DNA from 2 places in the Streptomyces sp. NPDC024555 genome. Region 1 is predicted to be linked to the other one. Evidence: riboswitches for the same ligand, from Rfam matches in the RefSeq annotation. Region 1 holds a riboswitch; the other holds the start of a gene.
The links. Region 1 has a riboswitch for cobalamin ahead of ACZ4FH_RS32530 (ABC transporter substrate-binding protein). Riboswitches for the same ligand answer to the same signal wherever they lie in the genome.

Region 1 (7,335 bases):
CCGCCGCCTGGACGTCGGGGTCGGAGGCGAGCGGATCCATCATCGCCGTATACCGGTCCGTGTCCCCGGCGACGTCGCTCGCCCAGCTCGACACGATGCTCAGCGGGGTGAGCACGGCGGCCACGAGCACCAGCAGCACCGCGAAGAAGGAGCGCACGCGGTGCCCGTGGCTCCGAGGGGCCCCGGCCTCCAATTGCGCCACCCGGACGCGCAGCGCTTCGAGTTCGGCGTGCTCGCCGGCCGCGTCCGGCCCGTCGGGGTCCCGTTCCATGAACCCAGGGGATGCCCTGGGCGCGTGACGGGCGCGGCGGACTGCTGCAAACAGGTGAGACGGAGGGCGGAGGGTACCCGACACCCACGGGTGTACGGAAATCGCTCGCTTATGCAGGTTTCCGGGTGTCCTGGCCGATTCCTGCTCGTTTTCATCGTATGACCACCCTTCTCGACACCGAGGGTCCGGCGCAGGCCGTGGCCCGGCCGGTCACGGACCGGCTCACCCGGGTCCTCCTGGGCCCGGACACCCACCGCGAACACGGTTTCTGGCGGCGGCTCGTGGCCACCGAACCGTTTCGCCGCCCGACCGGCCCGGCCCCCGGGCCCACGCCCGGGGAACGGCTCGCCCTCGCCCACCGACGGCTCCGCGTCCTCAACAACGCGCTGGACAGCGCCGCCCGCCCGGCGAGCGACGTGCGCGCCCTGGCCGCCATGCACGAATGGCTCGCCCCGGTGGACCCGGCGCTCGCCACCGTCGCGGGCATCCACTACAACCTGTTCCTCGGCAGCCTCCTCGACCACGACTCCGACCACCCCCGCGACCTCTCGGACTTCCTCGCGCTGCGCCGCATGGGCACCTTCCTGTGCACGGAGGTGGCGCACGGGAACGACGCCGCCGCCGTCGAGACGACCGCCGCCTACGACCCCGACCGGGACGGCTTCGTCCTGCACACCCCGCACGCCGGCGCGCAGAAGTTCATGCCGAACACCAGCCCGGCGGGCGGCCCCAAGTCGGGGCTCGTCGCCGCCCGGCTCGTCGTCGAGGGCGTCGACCAGGGCGTCTTCCTCTTCCTGGTCCCGCTCACGGACGCCACCCGGGCCCTGCCCGGCATCCGGGTGCGGCTGCTGCCCGCCCGGATGGGCAGCCCGGTCGACCACTGCCTCACCTCGTTCGACAGCGTCTTCGTCCCGCGCGGGGCGATGCTCGGCGGAGTGCAGGGACGGATCGGCGAGGACCGGGTGTTCCGCAGCGACACCGAGGGCCGCAGGCGCCGCTTCCTCGTCTCCATCCGCCGGGTCACCGCCGGCCGGATCTGTATGAGCGCCAGCGCGGTGGGCTCGGCCCGCGCCACGCTCGCCGTCGCCGTCCGCTACGGCGGACACCGCTTCGTCTCCGGCGGGCGCGGCGCCCCGCCCGTCCCGGTCTCGGCCCACCGCAGCCACCACGGCCCCCTCGCCGAGGCCATGTCCACCGTCTTCGCGATGAGCCTGCTGCACCGCCGCGCCCTCGACCGCTGGGAGCGGGCGGAGCGGGCCGGGGCCGCCGACCGGGCGGCGGCCGAGCGCCTGGTCGACGTCGCCAAGGGCTGGATCACCTGGCAGGCCCGGTCCGTGATCGTCGAGAGCCGTGAACGCTGCGGCGCCCAGGGGCTGCTGGAGCACAACGGGATGACCGAACTGGTCACCGGGGTCGAGGGCGCCATCACCGCCGAGGGCGACAATCTGGCCATCCACTCCCGCGCCGCCGCGAGCCTGCTCATGGACGCGGTCCGGGGCGCCCCGCAGGAGCCCTCGGACCACCCGGTGCCGGGCGACCTCGCCGATCCGCGCTTCCTGGGCACCCTGCTGGAGCGGATCGAGCAGCTCTGGTTCGCGCGGGCGGCCGGCCGGACGGCCCGGGTGGCGCACGAGGACCCGAAGGAACGCTGGAACGCGGCGTCCGGCCCCGCCCTGCGCGGTGTCGAGGCCCATGCCTGCCGGCACGCGGCGGAGGCGTACGCGCAGGCGCTGGAGGAGCTGCCCGAGGGGCCGGCGCGCGACCGGCTGGGGGAGCTGGCCCGGCTGTTCGCCCTGCGCTGGATCGCCCGCAACAGCGGGGACCTGCTCGCCGACGGACGGCTGACCGCCGCCCAGGTCGAGGGGCTGACCGACGCCGTCGAGCAGCTGATCGCCGCCGTGGCCCCCCATCTGCCGGAGCTGGCCGCGGCCTTCGCGCTGCCCGGCGAACTCCTCGCGGACTGGCCCATCGCGGGCCCCCGGTACACCGACGCCTACGACGACCCGGAGGCCTCCTGGAACACCCGGCCCGCCGAGAAGCCGACGGGAAGGTCCGGGACATACCGCGAGGAGACTGCCCGCTTCGGTGGCGAATCGGTTCGCCCCAAGGGGTGACCGGGCAGAGGCGCTTTGTCGCGCATCCCGCCCACCGCCCCGGCGGTGACCTGCGGGCCCGGCCGCGACCGGTGCGTCCCGATGCCCGCGCGGTGGCCGGTGGCAGGGGGCCGTGCCCCCCGGCCACCGGCCCGCACCGCCGCTGAGCTGCGCGGAAGCTCGTGGTAGCGTGCCCGGTGCCAGTCGAACTCCAGCCTGGAGTCAGGGAATCCGGTGCGAATCCGGAACTGACGCGCAGCGGTGAGGGGGACGGGCGGGGCCACGGCCACTGGGAGACCACGGTTTCCCGGGAAGGCGCCCCGTCCGCGTGAACCCGAGTCCGAAGACCTGCTGGCACCCGCGGTCCGGACCGGGCCGCGGAGTCCGTACCCCGGGCCCCGCGCATGGGCCCCGAGACGACGAGGTACTCCGTGCCGCCCCTGTCCGGCCACGCCCGCACCGCCGCCCTGCTCACCGCCGCGCTCGTCCTGCTGACGGCCTGCGGTACCGGAGGGCGCACACCCGCCGCCCGGAACGGGGACGCCACCGGCTACCCCGTGACCCTCAGCAACTGCGGACGCACCGTCACCGTGCACCGCGCCCCCGAACGCGCCGTCCCCGTCGACCAGGGCTCGGCCGAGATCCTGCTCGCGCTCGGCCTCGCCGACCGGATGGCCGCGACCGCCACCTGGACCGACCCGGTGATGAAGGGCCTGGAGAAGGCCAACGCCACGGTCCCCCGGATATCCGACAACCGGCCCTCCTCCGAGAAGGTCCTGGACCGGGAACCCGACTTCGTCAGCGCCTCCTTCGCCTCCACCCTGGCCAAGGGCGGCGTCGCCCCGCGCGAACAGTTCGAGAAGCTGGGCGTCCCCACCTACGTCTCGCCCGCCGACTGCACCGCCAAGGACAACAGCAAGGACGGCGACGGGGTGCGCACGGGCACCCTCGGCATGGACAGCGTCTACACCGAAGTACGGGAACTGGCCCGGGTGTTCGGCGTCCCGGAACGCGGCGAGAAACTGATCTCCGCACTCCGCGCACGGATCCGGAAGGCCGCCGCGACCGTCGACGCCTCCGGCACCACGCTGATGTACTGGTTCGCCAACTCCACGTCCCCGTACCTGGCCGGCTGCTGCGGGGCCCCCGGCATCATCACCCGCGAACTCGGCGCGAAGAACGTCTTCGACGACACCCACGAGGAATGGCCGCAGATCAACTGGGAGACCGTCGCCGACCGCGATCCGTCCGTCCTGGTCATCGGAGACCTCACCCGCCGCTCCCAGACCGCCGAGAGCGCCGCCGGGAAGATCGCCTTCCTGGAGTCCCACCCCGTCACCCGGACCATGGACGCCGTACGGCACAAGCGGTACGTACTGCTCAGCGGCCAGGCCATGAACCCGTCGATCCGCACCGTCGAGGGAGTGGAACGCGTCGCGGCCGCGCTGCGCTCCTTCGGACTCGCGGGATGAGCGACACCGCACCGGCCGCGGCCCCGCGCGGGGCCGCCGGCCCGGCCGTCCGCGGAGCGGGGCGGGCGCTGCGCGCAGGACTGGGCTGGACCGGCGGACTGCTCCTGCTCGCCCTGTCCGTCGCCGTCGCCGTCACCATCGGCCCCGCCCGGATCTCCGTCGCCGACGTCTGGTCCGCCGTCGGGGCCCACCTCGGCCTCGGCACCGCGGAGCTCTCCCCGATCCGCGACGGCATCATCTGGAACCTGCGCATGCCCCGGACCCTGCTCGCCGCGGTGTGCGGCGCGGGGCTCGCCGTCTGCGGCACCGTCATGCAGTCGCTGCTGCGCAATCCGCTCGCCGACCCGTTCGTCCTCGGAGTCTCCTCGGGGGCCTCCACCGGAGCGGTCGCCGTCGTCGTCCTCGGGGCCGGCGGGGGAGCGGTGTCGCTGTCGGCCGGTGCCTTCGCCGGGGCCCTGTGCTCCTTCGCCCTGGTCATGCTGCTCAGCCACAGCCTCGGTGGCAGCACCGACCGGGTCGTCCTGTCCGGGGTCGCCGCCATGCAGCTCTTCTCCGCGCTGACCTCCTTCGTCGTGATGACGGCCGCCGACGCCGAACAGACCCGGGGCGTGCTCTTCTGGCTGCTCGGCTCGCTCGGAGGCGTCGGCTGGACCGAGACCGGGACGTGCGCCGCGGTCCTCGCCGTGACCCTGGCGGTCTGCCTGGGCCACGCCCGTACGCTCGACGCCTTCGCCTTCGGCCAGGACGCCGCGGCGGCGCTCGGCGTCCGCGTCGGACGCACCCGGATCGTGCTGCTGTGCGCGACCGCGCTGCTGACCGCCGCGCTGGTGGCGGCGGCCGGGGCCATCGGCTTCGTCGGCCTCGTCCTGCCGCACGCGGCCCGCGCGCTCACCGGATCCGGGCACCGCAGGCTGCTGCCCGTCACCGCGCTCGCCGGGGCCGTGTTCCTGGTCTGGGCGGACACCCTCGCCCGTACCGTTCTCGACCCCCAGGAGGTCCCGGTGGGCGTCGTCACCGCCCTCATCGGCGTCCCCGCCTTCGTCCTGGTCCTGCACCGCACCCGGCGGACGCCGTGAGCGCGGGGGAGCCGGGCGGTCTGCGGGCCGACCGGGTGGCCCGCCGGGCGGGCGGCCGGCTCGTCGTGGACGGCGTCTCGCTCGCCCCGCCGCCCGGCGGCACCACCGGACTGATCGGCCCGAACGGCTCCGGCAAGTCCACCCTGCTGCGGATCCTGGCCGGGGTGCTCGCCCCGGAGACCGGCGTGGTCACTCTCGACGGCGATCCGCTCGCGCGCATCGGCCGGCGCACGGCCGCCCGGCGCATCGCCGTCGTCGACCAGCACGCCGCCACCGAGGCCGATCTGAACGTCGTGGACGTCGTACGGCTCGGCCGCATCCCGCACCGGCGCGCCTGGTCGGCCCCGACGCCCGAGGACGAGGCGGCGGTGGACGCGGCGCTGGAGCGGACCGGCCTCAGCGGGCGGCGCGCCCAGTCCTGGCACACCCTGTCCGGCGGTGAGCGCCAGCGCGTGCAGATCGCCCGCGCGCTCGCCCAGGGCCCGCGCGAACTCCTGCTGGACGAACCGACCAACCATCTGGACATCCAGCACCAGCTCCAGCTGCTGTCCCTGATCACCGCCCTGCCGCTGACCGCCGTGATCGCGCTCCACGACCTCAACATGGCCGCGATGTTCTGCGACCGGATCGCGGTGCTCAGCCGGGGCCGGGTGGTCGCCGCCGGCACCCCGGCCGAGGTCGTCACCGAGGAGCTGATCGCCGAGGTCTACCGGGTGCGGGCGGTCGTCACCCCCGAGGGACCGGAGAACCGGCCCTCCGTGCGCTTCCTGCCGCAGCCGGTGTGAGAACGAGCCGGGACCGCCCGGAGAACCGGGACGGCCGGGGCGACCGGGCGGTGCGAGCACGGGACGCGGGGGCGGACCCGGTGCGGGTCCGCCCCCGCGTCAGCGCGGAGCGCGGCGGCCGGTGGCCGCGGTGGGGCCGTCAGCGGTGCCGCCCATTGCCCAGGTCGCCGCCCGTGTCCCTGCCCGGCATGTCCTTGCCCGGCATGTCCTTCCCGCTCTTGCCGGTGCCGTCCGCGTAGTCGATCTGCTCCTTGCGCAGCTCGGCGGAGACCTCCTTCTGCTCCGTCACCCTCGTCGTCTCCATCCGCACCCGTTCGACGGGCACGGTCTCCTTGCGCATGGTGGCGCGTTCGGCGTGCAGCGTGACCTCCACGTCCTGCTCGGAGATGTCCGACCGGGCCGCCTTGTCGCCCGGACGCAGCGGCTCGCGGACCACCCGCACCTCCTCGTGCGTCACCGGCACCGTCCTGGTGACGTTCTCGGTGACCACGTACTTGTGGAGACGGGCCCTGCCGCTCTCGTACTCCTCGGTGCCGACGTGCAGCTGCTCCTCGGAGCGGATCATCTCCTCCTTGTCGCCGAGGTCGCCGGCGGACCGCTCGGCCCCCGCGCCGACCAGCGGCCGGGAGGTGTCCGCCGCCGCGGTGTCGCGGTGCCGGCCCGAGCCCGCACCGGCGTCCGCGCCGGACATGCCGGCCGCGGCGGTGCCGGCGGACGTGGTTCCGGAGGCGGAGGGCGTCGCGGTCGTCCGGCCGGCGGCCGCGGTGCGGTCGGTGTCCGCCGCGCCCATGGCCCCGGCCCCGGCCGCCGCACCCGCTCCGGCGCCGGCCGCGCCCATCGTGCCCGTCCCCGCGGCCGTCGGGGCGTCGGCGCCCTTCGTGCCGCCGGACCCCGCGCGGTCCTCCATCGAGGCCGTGGTGTTCCTGGTCAGGCCGTAGTGCCGGTAGAGCTCCTCCTCCTCGGCGACGGACAGATGCGCGTCCGCGTCCACCCGGGGGGCTTCCTTGACCTGGTCCTTCGTGTGCGAGATGTGGAGGTCGGAGCCCACCCGGCGGGCTCCGGCGAGGGGCACGAAACTCTCCTTCATGCCGAACAGACCGGTCTTCACCGTGACCCAGTCCGGCCGGCCGGTGTGGTCGTCGACGTACACCCGCCCGACGTTGCCGATCTTCTCACCCGCGGCGTCGTACGCCGTCAGGCCGTCGAGCTCTCCGGAATCCGTGAAACCGTCAGCGGCTCCCATGGCCGATTCCTCCTCGCTCGGGCGCGTCCTGTGGGTGGGTCCAGCAGGGGAGGCGCGTCCGGCTTCCATCGCGCCTCACCCGGATGGACGCTGCAACCGCCCGTGCCCCCGGCACCGGCGGGCGCACCCGCGCCGCGTCGGCGCAGGCCCCGCAGGGCGGAGGCGCGGCGGGGCTCACCGAATTACGCCGAACGGGTGAACGGGCGGGGTGGCGGCCCCCGCCCGGGGGAGCCGGGACGGCCCGCCGGAACGCCCCGGTCCGGCTCTTTCCGGGAAACCCTTGACACCCGCCGGACGCGCCCGCATCCTTTCGCCAGAAATCGCAACGCCGTTGCGATTTCCGCACCGATACGCGCACGACCTGCACGAAGGAGGCCCGGCCCATGGCGGAGAAG
Region 2 (7,335 bases), on a different contig from region 1:
ACAGCGGGCGCTGGAACGGTGACGCCGCAGCAGTCGAACTCCACGAAGGCGTCCTGCTCATGTGGTGCACCGTGGACATGCTCGACCGGCTCCGCCTGAGCCCGGGACTCCGCGAACTGATCCTGCGTCACGCGGCCGAGCACCCCGCGAATGAGCATCTGCGGGACGGCAGCACCCCGCCGCCGATCGAGACACCGCCGGACCCCGAGCCGCACGTCGTCGGTGTCCACCTCCATCTCCAGGACGACCGGGGCCGGATCCTCCTCGGCCTGCGCCGCCCGGACGCCTCGTCCCCGGCGGGCATATGGCACTTCCTGGCCGGTCGCTGCGCGCGGGAAGCCGCGATCGACCGCCTGGTCCATGAAGCGAAACGGGAAGCCGGTCTCACCATCGCCCCCGAGGACGTCGACCTCATCCACACCGTCCACCACGTCGACTCCCCCGACGCCATGCCGGGGATCACGCTCGTCTTCCGGGCCCGCTCCTGGAAGGGCGACCCGGAGGTCCTGGAACCCGGGCGGTATGTGCGGTGGCGGTGGTGCGATCCGCGGGACCTGCCGGACGCGGTCGTGCCGTACACCCGGACGGCGATCGCCGGGATCCTTCGGGGCAGCACGTACTCCGAGCTGGGCTGGGGCGAGCGATGAGCACCGGCTCCCGGGTGCCGTCCCGTTCTCTGCGGGCCCGGGAGCCGGCCGCCTTTCACGGTCCCGTCGAACTGCCCCGGAACCGACTTTCACGAACGAGGAGCAAGCTGTGGGAGACACCAGGACCGACTGGTCCACGCACTACGACGCCGCCCGCGACCTCCGGCGGCTCGGTGACCGGGAGAAGGCCCTGCTCACCGAGCACACACCGGCCCCCGAGAACGGCCGTGCTCTCGCCATCGGTTGCGGCACGGGCGAGCTGTCCGGCCACCTCGCCTCGCTCGGCTACACCGTGGAGGGCGCGGACTTCGCGCGGGACGGGCTGGAGCAGACCCGCGAGGAGCACGCCGGGGCGGCGGAGGCGCGCCGGCTGGGCCCGGACGCGGACGACGTCCTGGCGGACCTCACCGAGGACGGCTACGACCTGATCGTCCTGCGGTTGTCGATCGCGTTCGTCCGCGATCGCGCACGTGTGCTCCGCGCTCTGGCCGCGCGGCTGCACGAGCGCGGAGCGCTCGTCGTCATCACACCGATCGCGGAGCACACACCGCAGGAGCGGCGGCACATCGCCCTGGACGAACGGGAACTCGACGCGCTCACCGACGGGTTCGCGCACACCGAGCGGATCGACACGGACGGCCTGGCGGTGCTGGTCCTGCGCGGGGCGACGGGATCGTTCAGCGCGCCGGAGAAGCTGCGGCCCGAGCCGCAGGCCGTCCTCGGTGCCGCGGCGGTGGTCACGGATGCCTGCGGCCGGGTCCTGCTGGGCCGTTCCGTACGGGGCATGTGGGAGCTGCCCGGCGGCCGCGTCGAGACCGGTGAGAGCGCACCGGAGGCCGCTGTGCGCGAACTGACCGAGGAGACCGGGCTGACGGCCCGCGCGGAGGACGCCCATGTCATCACCGTGCTGCACGACGACCGGCTGGACGTCCGCCGTGTCTCCGTCGTGGTCCGTGTCGCCCGCTGGGACGGTGAGCTCTCCCTGCCCGAACCGCACCGCTTCGTGCGCTGGGAGTTCCACGACCCGCACACCCTGGCCGGTCTGGGGAAGATCTTCGCTCCCAGCGCGCAGGCCCTGATCGCGGTGTGGCCCGGGGTGCTGCCGGGACTCCCCCCGCTCCATTCCTACCCGTGCTCCCCGGGCGGCCCGCCGGTGTCCGGGGAGCCGGCCTCGGCGGTCCGGCTGCGCGCGCGGATGGCGGACCGTGTGATCGGCAAGGGCTGGGCTCCCTCGCCGCGTGTCCAGGCCGCGTTGCGTGCGGTGCCCCGGCACCGGTTCGTCCCCGAGACGCGCCCGGAGACGGCGTATCACGACGACCTCGCGGTGGTGACGGTCCGTGAGTCACCCCGGAGGGCGCTCAGTTCCGTCTCCGCGGCCTGGTTGCAGGCCGACATGATCGAGCAGCTCCGCCTGGAGCCGGGGTCGACCGTGCTGGAGGTCGGCTCCGGCGGATACAACGCGGAACTCCTGGCACACGTCCTGGGCGAGCGCGGCCGGGTGGTGACCGTGGACATCGACCCGTACGTGGTGCACCGGACCAGGCGGCTGGGCGCGGAGGCCGGCAGCGGCCGGGTCACCGCCGTCCTCGGCGACGGCGGACTCGGCGCGCCCGCCCATGTCCCGGCCGGCGGGTTCGACGGGATCGTCGTCACGCACAACGCGTCCGACATCGCGCCCGCATGGCGCCAACAGCTCGCCGAAGGCGCCCGGCTGGTCGTGCCGCTGGAGATGGGCGGCTACACCCGCTCCCTCACCCTGGTCCGGCGCGGCGACACTCTGCACTGCGAGCACTGGACGTACTGCGGATTCGTACGCGACCGAGGCGCCGCCGCGCGGACCGCCCCCACCGTCGCGCCGGCCGACGGCGCGGTCACGGTGCGGTGGGAGGACGGATCGCCCGGTGACACCACCGGTCTCGACGACGCTCTGCGCGGCCCCCGGCACGAACGCTCCACGGGCCTCGTCGTGCACGGGGTCTTCAACTTCGAGACCCTGCAGATCTATGCCGCGACCACCCTGGCGGGCTTCTGCCGCCTGTCCGCGCCGACGGGATCCCCGCTCGTGGCACAGCAGGACGCGGCGGCGATCCTGGCGGACGACTCCCTCGCCTATCTGACCCACCGCAGAGCAGCGGCCGGCGACCGGATGTCGGAGTTCTTCATCCACGCCTACGGCCCGGCGGCCGAGGAGTTGGCGGAGCGCTTCGCGCAGTGCGTACGCGTCTGGGACCGCGAGGTACGGGAGAGCGGCTACCCTCCGATGACCGTCCACCCGGCCTCGACGCCCGACGACGAGCTGCCGCCCGGCGACGTACTCGACAAGCCGAGCGCGCGGCTGGTCCTCCAGTGGCCGGGCCGGACCCCTACCGACGCACCGAGCCCCTGGACCGCAGGCGGACAGCATGCCTGACTCCCGCGAGCCGCCCCCGGAGGAGCGACACCATCCGCGCCGTGCCGTTCCTGCTCGGGGTGTTCGCCCACCCCGAAGACACCCCGCACACCGTCCTCGCCACCGAGTACGTCACCCGGAACGCAGTCAGATGAGGAGCACCATGACCACCACACCCGCTTCCGGCGAACTGCCCGGCAGCGCCATGACCGACGAGGAGTACGGCGACCTGCGCGCCTCGGCCGCCCTGTGGGCCGGGACGTCCGTGCTGATCACCAATGCGCGGGGGCAGGTCCTGGTCCAGCACGTCGACTATCTCGACACCTGCCTCCTGCCGGGCGGCGGCGTCGACAAGAACGAGTCGCCCGCTCACGCCGCTGCCCGGGAGCTGGGTGAGGAACTCGGGATCACCGACAGCCCCGTCCGTGGCCTGGCCGTCGACTGGGTCGCCGCCGGCAGCACCAAGGCGCCGCCGGCCGTGCGGTTTCCCGGTGAGATCCTCCACGTCTTCGACGGGGGAACCTGGGACGAGGACAGGATCGCCTCGATCCGTCTGCCGTCCAGTGAGATCACCGCGGTCGAGTTCGTCGAACCCGCGCGGCTGCCCGAAATGCTCGCCCCGTCCGACGCCCGGCGCGCCCTGTCCGCGCTGCGGTCCAGGATCAACGCTTCAGGCGCCGCGCTGCTGGAGAACGGCCGGCCCATCGCCCCGACGGTCCTGGACCGTCTCGGCATTCTGCGAACCGCCCGCCCCGCCCACCACTTGTCCTGGCGGGACGGACCCGCCCCGCGAGAGCTGCCTGTCCAGCAGGTGTGGGGCTGGCTGTTCGCACCGGACGGGCGCGTCCTGGTCCTCCTCGGAGCCGACACCGGAGGCGCCGTGCTGCCCGGCGGCACACCCGAGGACCAGGACCTGGGCGATCCCGAAGCCACCCTGCGCCGCGAGGCCGAGGAAGAAGCGGCTGCCCGCTTCATCCGCCCCCGGTTCCTGGGACACCTCACCGCCCCGGGCACCCGGCGCGGATACCTCCGCTACGCGGCACGGCTCACCGGCCTCGGCCCCGTCCGCCCCGATCCGGCCACGGACCAGACCTACACCCGCGTCCTGGCCACACCCGAGCAGGCCGTCGAACTGTTCGACTGGGGTCCGGCGACCGCCCAGCAGCTCGCCGCGGTCCATCGAGCCCGCCGGCACCTGGGAATCCCCCGAGCCGCTCCCCAGGCCGTCACCGAACTCAGCGGTCCCGCTTCCTGGTGACCCGACGACCGCTCACCACGCACCCTCTCCCTCACGGCGGACTCGGACATGGCGGGCCACCTCCCTCGCCTCGCCAAGGTCGGGTCTCCTCGTCCCGCCTTCCGGATGCTGGACGGTCTTCGTTCCGTGCTTGCGCCGCGGCGTAAGGTGGCCGGTGCAGCTGGTTCGCCCCGTCCACCAGGCGGGGTGTCGCAAGAGGGAACCCGGTGGGAATCCGGGACTGCCCCGCAGCGGTGAGTGGGAACGACCGCCGTCATACGCACTGGGTCCGAACGGGTCTGGGAAGCGACGGCCAGTAGGTGTCCTCCGTACGGAGGGCGTGCCCGCGAGTCCGAAGACCTGCCAACTGCCCGCGCACGGACCGTTCCGCGTGCGGACCATCCCGGTGACCTCGTGGGCGGGTCGGCGTACACACCAGACGGAGCGACCGCGTCTCATCCTCGCGGATCATGGCCGTCCGGTTCGTCGTTGCCTTCGCGCTCTCGTCCCGTCCCCGGGATTTCAGGGAATCATCTCGCGAAGGAGATCTCCGTGACACCGAAGTCCGCAGCCGCGGCAGCACGGGCCACCGTGTACGGCTACCCCCGTCAGGGGCAGAACCGTGAACTGAAGCAGGCCGTCGAAGGCTACTGGAAGGGACGCGTCGGCGCCGACGCCCTCCACGCCACCGCCGCCGGGCTCCGCCGCGACAACCGGCGCCAGCTCGCCGACGCCGGAATCCACGAGGTCCCCACCGGTGACTTCTCGTACTACGACCATGTGCTGGACACCACCGTCATGGTCGGTGCGATCCCCGAGCGTCACCGCGCCGCCGTCGCGGCCGACGCGACGGACGGCTATTTCGCGATGGCGCGGGGCACCCAGGAGGTCGCCCCGCTGGAGATGACCAAGTGGTTCGACACCAACTACCACTACCTCGTCCCCGAACTGGGCCCGGACACCGAGTTCTCGGCCGACTCCGCCAAGCAGGTCGCCGAACTGCGGGAAGCCCTTGCCGAGCGGTTGTCCGCCCGGCCCGTGCTCGTCGGCCCCGTCACCTACCTCCTGCTCGCCAAGCCCGCCCCCGGCGTCCCCTCGGACTTCGAGCCGCTGACCCTGCTGGACCGGCTGCTGCCCGTCTACGCGGAGGTGCTCGGCGATCTGCGCGCGGCCGGCGCCGAGTGGGTGCAGCTGGACGAGCCCGCACTCGTCCAGGACCGCACCCCTGCCGAACTCAAGGCCGCCGAGCGCGCCTACCGCGTCCTCGGCGGGCTCACCGACCGCCCGAAGCTGCTCGTCGCCACCTACTTCGACCGGCTCGGCGACGCGCTGCCGGTCCTCGCCAAGGCTCCGGTCGAGGGGCTGGCACTCGACTTCACCGGGACCGGCGCAGCCAACCTGGACGCCCTGGCGGCCGTCGGGGGTCTGCCGGGCAAGCGTCTGGTGGCCGGTGTCGTCAACGGCCGCAACATCTGGATCAATGACCTGCAGGGGTCGTTGGCCACGCTCGGCACTCTTCTCGGGCTGGCCGACCGCGTCGATGTGGCCGCCTCGTGCTCCCTTCTGCACGTACCGCTGGACGCCACCGCCGAGCGGGACGCCGAGCCGCAGATCGTCCGCTGGCTCGCCTTCGCCCGTCAGAAGACGGCGGAGATCGTCGCCCTGGCCACGGCCCTCGCCCGGGGTACCGACAGCATCTCCGGCGAGCTCGCCGCCAACAGGGCCGCCCTCGCCTCCCGCGCGGCCTCCCCGATCACCCGGGACCCGGCCGTGCGCGCCCGGTCCGAGGCCGTGACGGACGCGGACGGCCGTCGTTCGCAGCCCTACTCCGAACGGACGCGCGCGCAACGGGCGCACCTGGGTCTGCCGTTGCTTCCGACCACGACCATCGGTTCCTTCCCTCAGACGGGTGAGCTGCGCGCGGCCCGTGCCGACCTGCGGGCCGGCCGCATCGACCACGCCGGTTACGAGGAGCGCATCCGGGCCGAGATCCAGGAGGTCATCGCCTTCCAGGAGAAGGCGGGCATCGACGTCCTCGTGCACGGCGAGCCGGAACGCAACGACATGGTGCAGTACTTCGCCGAGCAGCTGACCGGTTACCTCGCCACCCGGCACGGCTGGGTCCAGTCCTATGGCACCCGCTACGTCCGCCCGCCGATCCTCGCCGGCGACATCTCCCGTCCCGAGCCGATGACGGTGCGCTGGACCTCGTACGCCCAGTCGCTGAGCCACCGTCCCGTGAAGGGCATGCTCACCGGGCCGGTCACCATGCTGGCCTGGTCCTTCGTCCGCGACGACCTGCCGCTCGGCGAGACCGCGCGACAGGTCGCGCTCGCCCTGCGCGACGAGGTCAACGATCTGGAGGCGGCCGGGACTTCGGTCATCCAGGTGGACGAACCCGCGCTGCGCGAGACCTTGCCCCTGCGGGCTTCCGATCGTGCGGACTACCTGGCCTGGGCCACCGAGGCGTTCCGGATCACCACCGGCGGAGTGCGGCCGGACACCCAGATCCACACCCATATGTGCTACGCGGAGTTCGGCGACATCGTCCAGGCCATCGATGACCTCGACGCCGATGTCATCAGCCTGGAGGCCGCCCGCTCCCATATGCAGGTCGCCGGGGAACTGGCCGCTCACGGGTACCCGCGCGAGGCCGGGCCGGGTGTCTACGACATCCACTCGCCCCGTGTCCCGAGCGCCGAGGAGGCCGCGGCTCTTCTGCGTACCGGCCTCGAGGCGGTTCCCGCCGAACGCCTGTGGGTCAACCCCGACTGCGGCCTGAAGACCCGGGGCTGGCCCGAGACCCGGGCCTCCCTGGAGAACCTGGTCGCCGCGGCCCGTACCGTCCGTGGCGAGCTGCCCGCCGGCTGACGAGCGGGGTCGGGGGCCGGGACGCGACGGGCGTCCCGGCCCCCGGCCGGCTGTTCTACGAGGGCGCGGGGCGGCTCCTCGGAATGAAGACGTACAGGTCGAGGATCTCGGGCATCGGCGCCACTCCCGGACCTCCCGCGCGCACCCAGGCGACCACGTCCTCGGTCGCGTCGGAATCGTTGACCAGGCCG

Region 2: it holds a riboswitch for cobalamin, as region 1 does, so the genes downstream of both, metE (5-methyltetrahydropteroyltriglutamate--homocysteine S-methyltransferase) here and ACZ4FH_RS32530 (ABC transporter substrate-binding protein) in region 1, are expected to answer to the same signal.

Annotation. Positions count from the first base shown of each region.
Region 1 covers NZ_JBVHKV010000025.1:81,584-88,918, reverse strand. Annotated here, with positions in the region: gene ACZ4FH_RS32540 (hypothetical protein) at 1-271, opposite strand, end outside; gene ACZ4FH_RS32535 (acyl-CoA dehydrogenase family protein) at 430-2,385, shown strand; cobalamin riboswitch at 2,549-2,734, shown strand; gene ACZ4FH_RS32530 (ABC transporter substrate-binding protein) at 2,769-3,836, shown strand; gene ACZ4FH_RS32525 (FecCD family ABC transporter permease) at 3,833-4,912, shown strand; gene ACZ4FH_RS32520 (ABC transporter ATP-binding protein) at 4,909-5,697, shown strand; gene ACZ4FH_RS32515 (PRC and DUF2382 domain-containing protein) at 5,837-6,940, opposite strand; gene ACZ4FH_RS32510 (IclR family transcriptional regulator) at 7,324-7,335, shown strand, end outside.
Region 2 covers NZ_JBVHKV010000005.1:148,428-155,762, reverse strand. Annotated here, with positions in the region: gene ACZ4FH_RS10340 (NUDIX domain-containing protein) at 1-647, shown strand, start outside; gene fxlM (methyltransferase, FxLD system) at 757-3,057, shown strand; gene ACZ4FH_RS10330 (NUDIX domain-containing protein) at 3,200-4,294, shown strand; cobalamin riboswitch at 4,439-4,655, shown strand; gene metE (5-methyltetrahydropteroyltriglutamate--homocysteine S-methyltransferase) at 4,826-7,144, shown strand; gene ACZ4FH_RS10320 (hypothetical protein) at 7,200-7,335, opposite strand, start outside.